DNA from 3 places in the Sphingobium sp. B1D7B genome. Region 2 is predicted to be linked to each of the others. Evidence: riboswitches for the same ligand, from Rfam matches in the RefSeq annotation. Region 2 holds a riboswitch; each other region holds the start of a gene.
The links. A riboswitch is a leader RNA that binds a small molecule or an ion and turns the genes downstream of it on or off. The one in region 2 is predicted to bind cyclic di-GMP.
Positions count from the first base shown of each region.

Region 1: linked by a shared signal. The riboswitch ahead of M2336_RS06460 (hypothetical protein) and the one ahead of M2336_RS15690 (autotransporter domain-containing protein) in region 2 are both predicted to bind cyclic di-GMP.
Region 3: linked by a shared signal. The riboswitch ahead of M2336_RS04940 (DUF4402 domain-containing protein) and the one ahead of M2336_RS15690 (autotransporter domain-containing protein) in region 2 are both predicted to bind cyclic di-GMP.

Region 1 is NZ_JAOQOR010000001.1:1,429,639-1,431,902, reverse strand. Features, by position in the region: gene M2336_RS06465 (TetR/AcrR family transcriptional regulator) at 1-581, opposite strand, end outside; cyclic di-GMP riboswitch class I at 755-832, shown strand; gene M2336_RS06460 (hypothetical protein) at 972-2,156, shown strand.
Region 2 is NZ_JAOQOR010000001.1:3,351,518-3,353,781, reverse strand. Features, by position in the region: gene M2336_RS15695 (pyridoxal phosphate-dependent aminotransferase) at 1-554, shown strand, start outside; cyclic di-GMP riboswitch class I at 851-925, shown strand; gene M2336_RS15690 (autotransporter domain-containing protein) at 1,117-2,264, shown strand, end outside.
Region 3 is NZ_JAOQOR010000001.1:1,045,157-1,047,420, forward strand. Features, by position in the region: gene M2336_RS04935 (FAD-dependent monooxygenase) at 1-208, shown strand, start outside; cyclic di-GMP riboswitch class I at 749-825, shown strand; gene M2336_RS04940 (DUF4402 domain-containing protein) at 1,090-1,617, shown strand; gene M2336_RS04945 (hypothetical protein) at 1,637-2,209, shown strand; gene M2336_RS04950 (hypothetical protein) at 2,202-2,264, shown strand, end outside.

The DNA.
Region 1 (2,264 bases), 1.9 Mb from region 2:
ATAGTCGTCTCGGCAACGCGCTCCAGCTCCTCGCGCGTGGTGCCGGAGCCGGCCAAAACCGCCATGCCCTGCAAAACGGCGATGAGATACTTCGTGATCGCTTCCGCATCGGCGGGCCCGACAAATTCGCCCTCATCGATGGCGCGCTGCATCCGGGCCACCAGTGCCCGCTTCACGGTCTCGCCGCGCTTGAGCACTTCCTCACGGATCGACTGCGCTTCCGCGCCACAGGCGGTGACGCTGATCACGCTGAGGCAGCCGGTGGGCTGGCCATTGCCGGCAATCGTGGAGAGTGCGCCATCGAGCAGATGCTGCGCCACGCCGCGCGCGGTGGGCATATCCAGCGCCGGACCGATATAGGCCAGCTTTTCCCGCTCGTAGAGATCGAGCGCCTGGCGGAACAAGGCCTCCTTGTTGCCGAACGCGGCGTAGAGACTCGGGCGGGTGATCCCCATCGCGTCCGTCAGTTCGCTGAGCGACGCGCCCTCATAACCCTTTGTCCAGAACACACGCAAAGCGGCCGCAAGCGCCTGCTCGCAGCAAAATTCGCGGGGCCGACCCCTGATGGCGGTCTGTTCCATATCGGGCGGTATAGAATTCCTCGACGGGCTTGTCGAGTCCGGTGCGACGAAGGGAGCCAGGACGGTCCCCACCGCGCGGCGCCCTCCCCGGTAGGCATGATAAAAGTTAAGTTCAGACTCTTTTCCATGAACCTTTTCCAGCGCTTGACATTTCAAGCGCAGGATCACTCCGATCCCGATAATGGCAAAGCGGTGGTGACGCCGTGACGCAAAGCTTCCGGCCTTGGGTTCAAGGTAGCGGGGTTGCCGAAGGAGCCGAGGTCGGAGCTGTGTGTGCGTGTCTACGCCTTGCTCTGGCTATGATCGCTCCACACCGCTCCGCGCTACGTGGGCCTGCCATCGGATAGCTCCGTCTCCAGCCCGGCTGCAAGCCTGACAGGAGATGACGCAATGGCTCAGGTTCTTTCCACGACGACATTCCGATCCAACAGAACGTCACGACTATGCCGGGCCATGCCCGCCATAGCTGCCTGCTCCGCGCTGGCCATGCTGCTGAGCGCCTGCGAGACCAGCGGTTATTCTCGCTATGCCAATGTCGGCTCGCCGGCGCCCGGGTCGGGTGGCGGCAGCGATGGCGGCAGCAACAATGGCGGCGGCGGAACTGACACGGGCGGCGGGAACACGGGCGGTGGAAACACTGGCGGCGGGAATACCGGCGGCGGCGGATCGGCCGATGGTGGCGGCAGCACCGGTGGCGGTCTGGCTGGGGGCGTCGTCACGCAGGTCTCCCCGGTTCTGGCGACGGCCGGCAATGCCGTGCTCGGCGTCGCGGATGGCCAGCAAGGCGTGACCACTCCCATCGCCGCTGCCTTGCCTGTCACACAGCCCGTGACCGGCACGATCACGCGGGTGCTGCAGGATACCGGGACGGTGCTGGTCGATGCCGGCGAAGGCCGCACGCTGCTGCTGCAGGGGGCGCAAGGCGTGGTCGGCGATGTCGTGTCCATTGACGTTGGCGGTCGCACCGTAACCAACGGTCTTGATGGCACATCGGGCGCGATCGGCGTTGGCGTGCTTGGGGACACCCAGCCGACGGGCACGCTCGCATCCGCCGGCGTGCTGAACGCAGGCAATACCGCGCTGGCCACGGTCAACGGCGTCGCCGATGTGCGCGTGACCAACATTACGGCGCCCACCGGCGGCATTTCCGACAATCTGCTCAATGTCGCGCTCGGCGGCAATCAGCTGCTGGGGAGCGGCGATCCGGCGCTGGTCAACGCCAATGTGCTGCCGAACGGCGCGTCCCTGCCCGGCGGTGGCACGGGGGCCGTGGGTGGCGTGCTTGGCGCGGTGAGTTCGACCGTCGGGTCTGTCGGCGGCGCCGTGGGCGTGGGCGGTGACGTCTCAGGCGGCGGCGTGCTTGGCGGCGGAACGGCCACGGGCGGCGACGTAAATGGCGGCGTGCTCGGCACGGTCGGTGCCACGGTCGGCTCGGTCGGCGGTGCGCTAGGCGTTGGCGGCAGCGTCGAAGCCGGTGCAGGCGCAGGGACCGGTACGACGACCAATGGCGGCTTGCTGGCGCCGGTAACCGGCACGCTGAACACGGTCGGCACTTCTCTGGGGCTGGGCCGCTAAACAGCCACCCCGCCTCAAGTCGCCAACCTCGGCGCAACGTTCCTTCCGGTGCGCGGCGGGCGGTCTCAAACCCGCCGCGCACTCACCGCTCCCATTCCGAAAGGTCCA
Region 2 (2,264 bases):
TCTACCATGGCCTGAGCTATGGCGCGCCTTGCCGCTCGATGGGAGAATTCGCAGCCGACGCGATGATCGTCAGCAGTTTTTCGAAATATTACTGCATGCCCGGCTGGCGGCTCGGCTGGCTCTATGTGCCGCGCGCCATGGTCGAGCGTGCCCGCGCCTATATGGGCAGCCTGTTCCTGACCGCGCCGTCGATCAGTCAGCATGCCGCTTTGGCGGCGCTGGACTGCACGTCAGAACTGGAAGCGCATCGCGCCACTTACGCCCGTAACCGGGACATTCTGCTGGAGGCCCTGCCAGCGCTTGGTCTGCGACGGATCGCGCCGCCGGATGGCGCCTTCTACATCTATGCGGATGTCAGCGACTTTACCGATGATAGCCCGGCGTTCTGCAAGAAGCTGCTCGTTGAGACTGGGCTCGCCACGGGGCCGGGGGTCGACCATGATCCGGTCAATGGCCATCGGTTCATCCGGCTGAGCTTTGCGATCACGGAAGCCGAAGTGCGAGAGGCAGTTCGGCGCCTTTCGGCGTGGTTGCCCGACCAGCGACGGCTGTAACGATCACGTCGCGGGCGGGTGGTCCCCAACCATATTTTAGAGGAGCGGTTTGCAGTGCAATCGATGTGCTTGCGCATCTGTTAATCATGGTTATCGGCTTAACAGGGCCGGTTGTGGCCTCGCTCCAGACCGACGACGGCGATTTTCACACGACAAATCAGCTGCATGGCCCCGCTCTGCATGCGCATCATCTCGACGAGGCCGGGCTTTTTTGTTGCGCTGCCGCTCAGCTAACGTTAACATTCCTCCTGAAGATGACGGCTCCGCCCATGGGCGTTCCCAAGGGTGTTCGTCGCCTTCGACAAGGGCAAACTGTCGGTAACGGCGGGACGCAAAGCCTCCGGCCCCAATGGGGTAGCGGGGCTACCGGGGGATGAAACAGAGCATTTTCGGATATCGTGTGTAACCTGCTGTGAGAAGGTCATGGGGTTCGTTTGAACCTCAGGCTGCGCTCCCTGTCGTCGCGCTTCGATCCCTGTCTCAAATCCCGTTGAACCGCACCTGCATGGCGGTTTGCCCTTCACATCATCTGGGCGGTGGGCCCACACGAGGGGATTTCGTAATGCAGGGCAAGGCAATCAAAACGCGCAGCACCGTTGGGCAGGCTCTCAAGGCCGGTCTGTTCAGCAGCGTCGGCATTGCGGGGATGTTGGCAGGCGCATCGGCCGCCCACGCCGAGCCTGGCATTTGCCAGACTGAGGGTAATGTGACCCTGTTTTTCTGCGAACCCTCGTCGGTTAAGGCTCGTATTGAAGGAGGCGATACCAGCCTCATTGTGAACGGCGCACAGGATGAGTGGAGTATCACGGGCGATGGCGTCAGCTATTATACGTGGGACAATACAGCCTCTGGCGACATTACGTCGACGCTGCTCATCACCAATTCCACGATCAGCACCACCGATAATGGCGGCGTAAACGTCAGTTCCAATATCCAGGGTCGGAACGACATTTCGGTGACCTTGGGCCCGGACGTAACGGTTGACAGCGTGGGTGGCAACGGTGGCATCTGGGTTCGCAACCAGATCGCGGGCGACATCGTGATCGAGAATGGCGCCGCGCTGACGGTCTCAGGCGTGGAAACCAATGGCATCTCTGCCACCACCAACGCAGGATCGGTGAACATCACCAATAGCGGGGCCATCACGGTCCAGCAAACCATCGGGGCCGCAGACTTCACCCAGCGGGGAATTTACGCCGACGGCGGTTTCAACGATGCCGACCCGGTCGAGGTGACCGTGACGAACACTGGCCAGGTGGAGGCTCAGGCGGCGGGTATCCGCGTCGTCAATTACAACGGTTTGGCGAAAATCACGAACAACGCCTACGTTTCTTCGGTGAACAATCAGGCGCTGGTCGGCTGGACGCCGAACGGCGAAGTGGTGGTCGACAATCAGGAGCAGGGTGAGGCTATCTCGGCCAACGGCCCGGCGATTCAGGGCGCCTCGCAGATCGGCAATATCACCATCACCAATGCAGGCATTGCGGAGGGCACCACCGGCATTCTCGCCGTCGCCGGCTTCGACGAGGATGCGCCCGGCTCTGGTAAAATCACCATCACCAACAGCGGCATTGTCACTGGCAGAACCGGAAGCGCAGTTCAGGCGCGCACGCCGCTTGGCGATGTGGTCATCAGCAACACCGGCACGCTGCAATCGCTGAGCGGGATCGCGGCTGTCGATGCAGACACACTTAGCGGCATGGTCCAGAT
Region 3 (2,264 bases), 2.3 Mb from region 2:
CCATGTCTGCACGCCGATGACAGGCAATGGCTTTGCAACCGCCGCGCAAGATGCTCTCACCCTCGCGTGCTACCTTGACCCGGTGGCCTTGCGGACCGACCCCAAAGCCGCGCTCGTGCGATATGAAGCGTCCCGGCTGCCCGAGGTACGCAGACTGGCGCGGTCCGGCCAGCAGATCAGCCAGAATTTCGTGCGCTCTGCCGGTTGAGGCGGTTGCTCTGACATAGCGGTGGGTCGGTAGCACGAAGACCTTTTCAAGCCTGCCTTTCGTTGCTCTCCGGCATTGCGCCGACATCCTGAGGCAGCGCCCCACCGCAGAAGCGCTTCGATGAGGGCCGACGCTTGGCCGCGTCGCGCGCTCCACGCCCTGACAAGCGAAGCGAGGGGAGAGGAGCCCAAGCGGCGCTTTTCGCGAGACGGGCCTTGGCATTTAGCCCGGATGTGTAATTCGTCGGGATCATAGCGACGGCAACGAAATACATCCTCATGGAATTCGGTTTGGCGCGAGCTAACCGCATCGTCGGTTCGCTTCAGTCCGCGAAGTTCTTGGCGTGTTGCTTAGGCTCTGATGATCCAAACCTCGCGTTTATTTCATTGAAAACAAACGCTCTCCTAATCGGGCTGCTCGATCGGCGGTTCAACATGGGAGTAGTCGCACAATTCTCCATCTGGTCGTTCACCACATAGGCGTTGACTGTGTAGCGTATAATAGTTAAATCAAAATTTACCTAATAGCGCCCGAGATTCTCGGTCGAAACGGCAAACCATCGGCGACGATGGGACGCAAAGCCTCCGGTCCCTCACAGGGATAGCGGGGTTACCGAAACGGAGAACTATTGTGGACCTGTCGTCCTCGCGCATTCCAGATCCTTTCCGCCCTCGTCGGGCAAGGGCCCGTCTTTGGCGACGGCCAGCAAGCACCCGTACCGATCATCACTTGATCCAGTTGCTTGCGACTGGTTCGCCAGACGCAGCCGCTTGCAATCCCAAGATCCGCGAAACGCTGCCGCCCGCGGGCCTGTAAGGCGCGTTTGGTCTATATTTTCCGATTAAATTCATAAGTATATCAAACAAGAGAAAGACAACCTCATGTCCGCAAACTTTAAGTCTATCGCGACGATTGCGATCCTGGCCTCTATTCCCGCGGCAGGCCATGCTCAGTCCTCAGCATCTGTGTCGACCACGGGTACAGCCCGGATCGTTCAGCCGATCTCGATCGCAAAAACCAGCGACCTTGCGTTCGGCACTATCGTGAAACCCTCGGTAGCAGGGACCAACACGGTCACTGTCGATGCCTCGACGGGCAACCGCAGCCTGTCTGGTTCCGGCGACGCCGTTGCCGCAGGTGGCACGACGTCGCGCGCAGCCTATACGGTCTCGGGTGAAGGGGGGCAGACCTTCTCGATTTCGGTGCCCGCCAGCTTCTCCATGACCGGTACGCCCGGCGGCACGATCACCGTCACGCTGACGCCGAGTGCCGCAACAGGCACATTGTCCAGCTCCATCGGCACAGCTGGCACCGCGACCTTCGGCGTCGGCGGTAGCTTCTCCCTGCCCAATACGCAGGCCTCTGGCAATTACTCGGGCACCTTCACGGCGACCGTCGCCTACAACTGACCCGTGACAGGAGCGTCTCGTGACGGTCTCATCATCCATCCGGATGGGAGCGCGCCTGTTGCGGGCGACCGCTCCTGCGCTGGGAGCGCTGTGCCTTTGCGCGGCGATTCCAGCCTCACAGGTGAACGCGGCTGAAGCGACCGCGAAAGGCCAGGTTTCGATCGTGGAGCCGGCTTCGATCAGGCAATCGGCGAAGGACATTGTCCTGCAGCCGGTGCTGGTTCTTCAGTCGAGCCTCCGGGTCATGATCTTGTCGCCAGGGCCGCAGTCAACAGAGAGCGACCAAAACGCCGGGCTTTCCATGGCCGCTCCTATTCAAATCGCCGGGGGCAGCAACCAGACGTTTTCTCTCCTGGTCTCACAAGCATTCGTCCAGCCAGGCACAGGGGGTTCGCTCAGGGTACCGATTGCGACGCTGAGCGATGATAATTTCCCGTCCTTTGAAGCCGGTCCCTCGGGGTTCGAGGATGTCCTCATGGGCCGGCTGAGCGGCGATGGGCTTCTGTCTGTTCCGCCGTTTCTTTTGAAAGCGCTACGCGACAGCTATGGGTCCGACGGCGGGCCTTTGCTGGTCCTGGCGCAATATGAATGAGCTGGAGACGCCGGTGATGACTCTGCCAGGCGTCGTGAAGCGTGTCACGCGATCT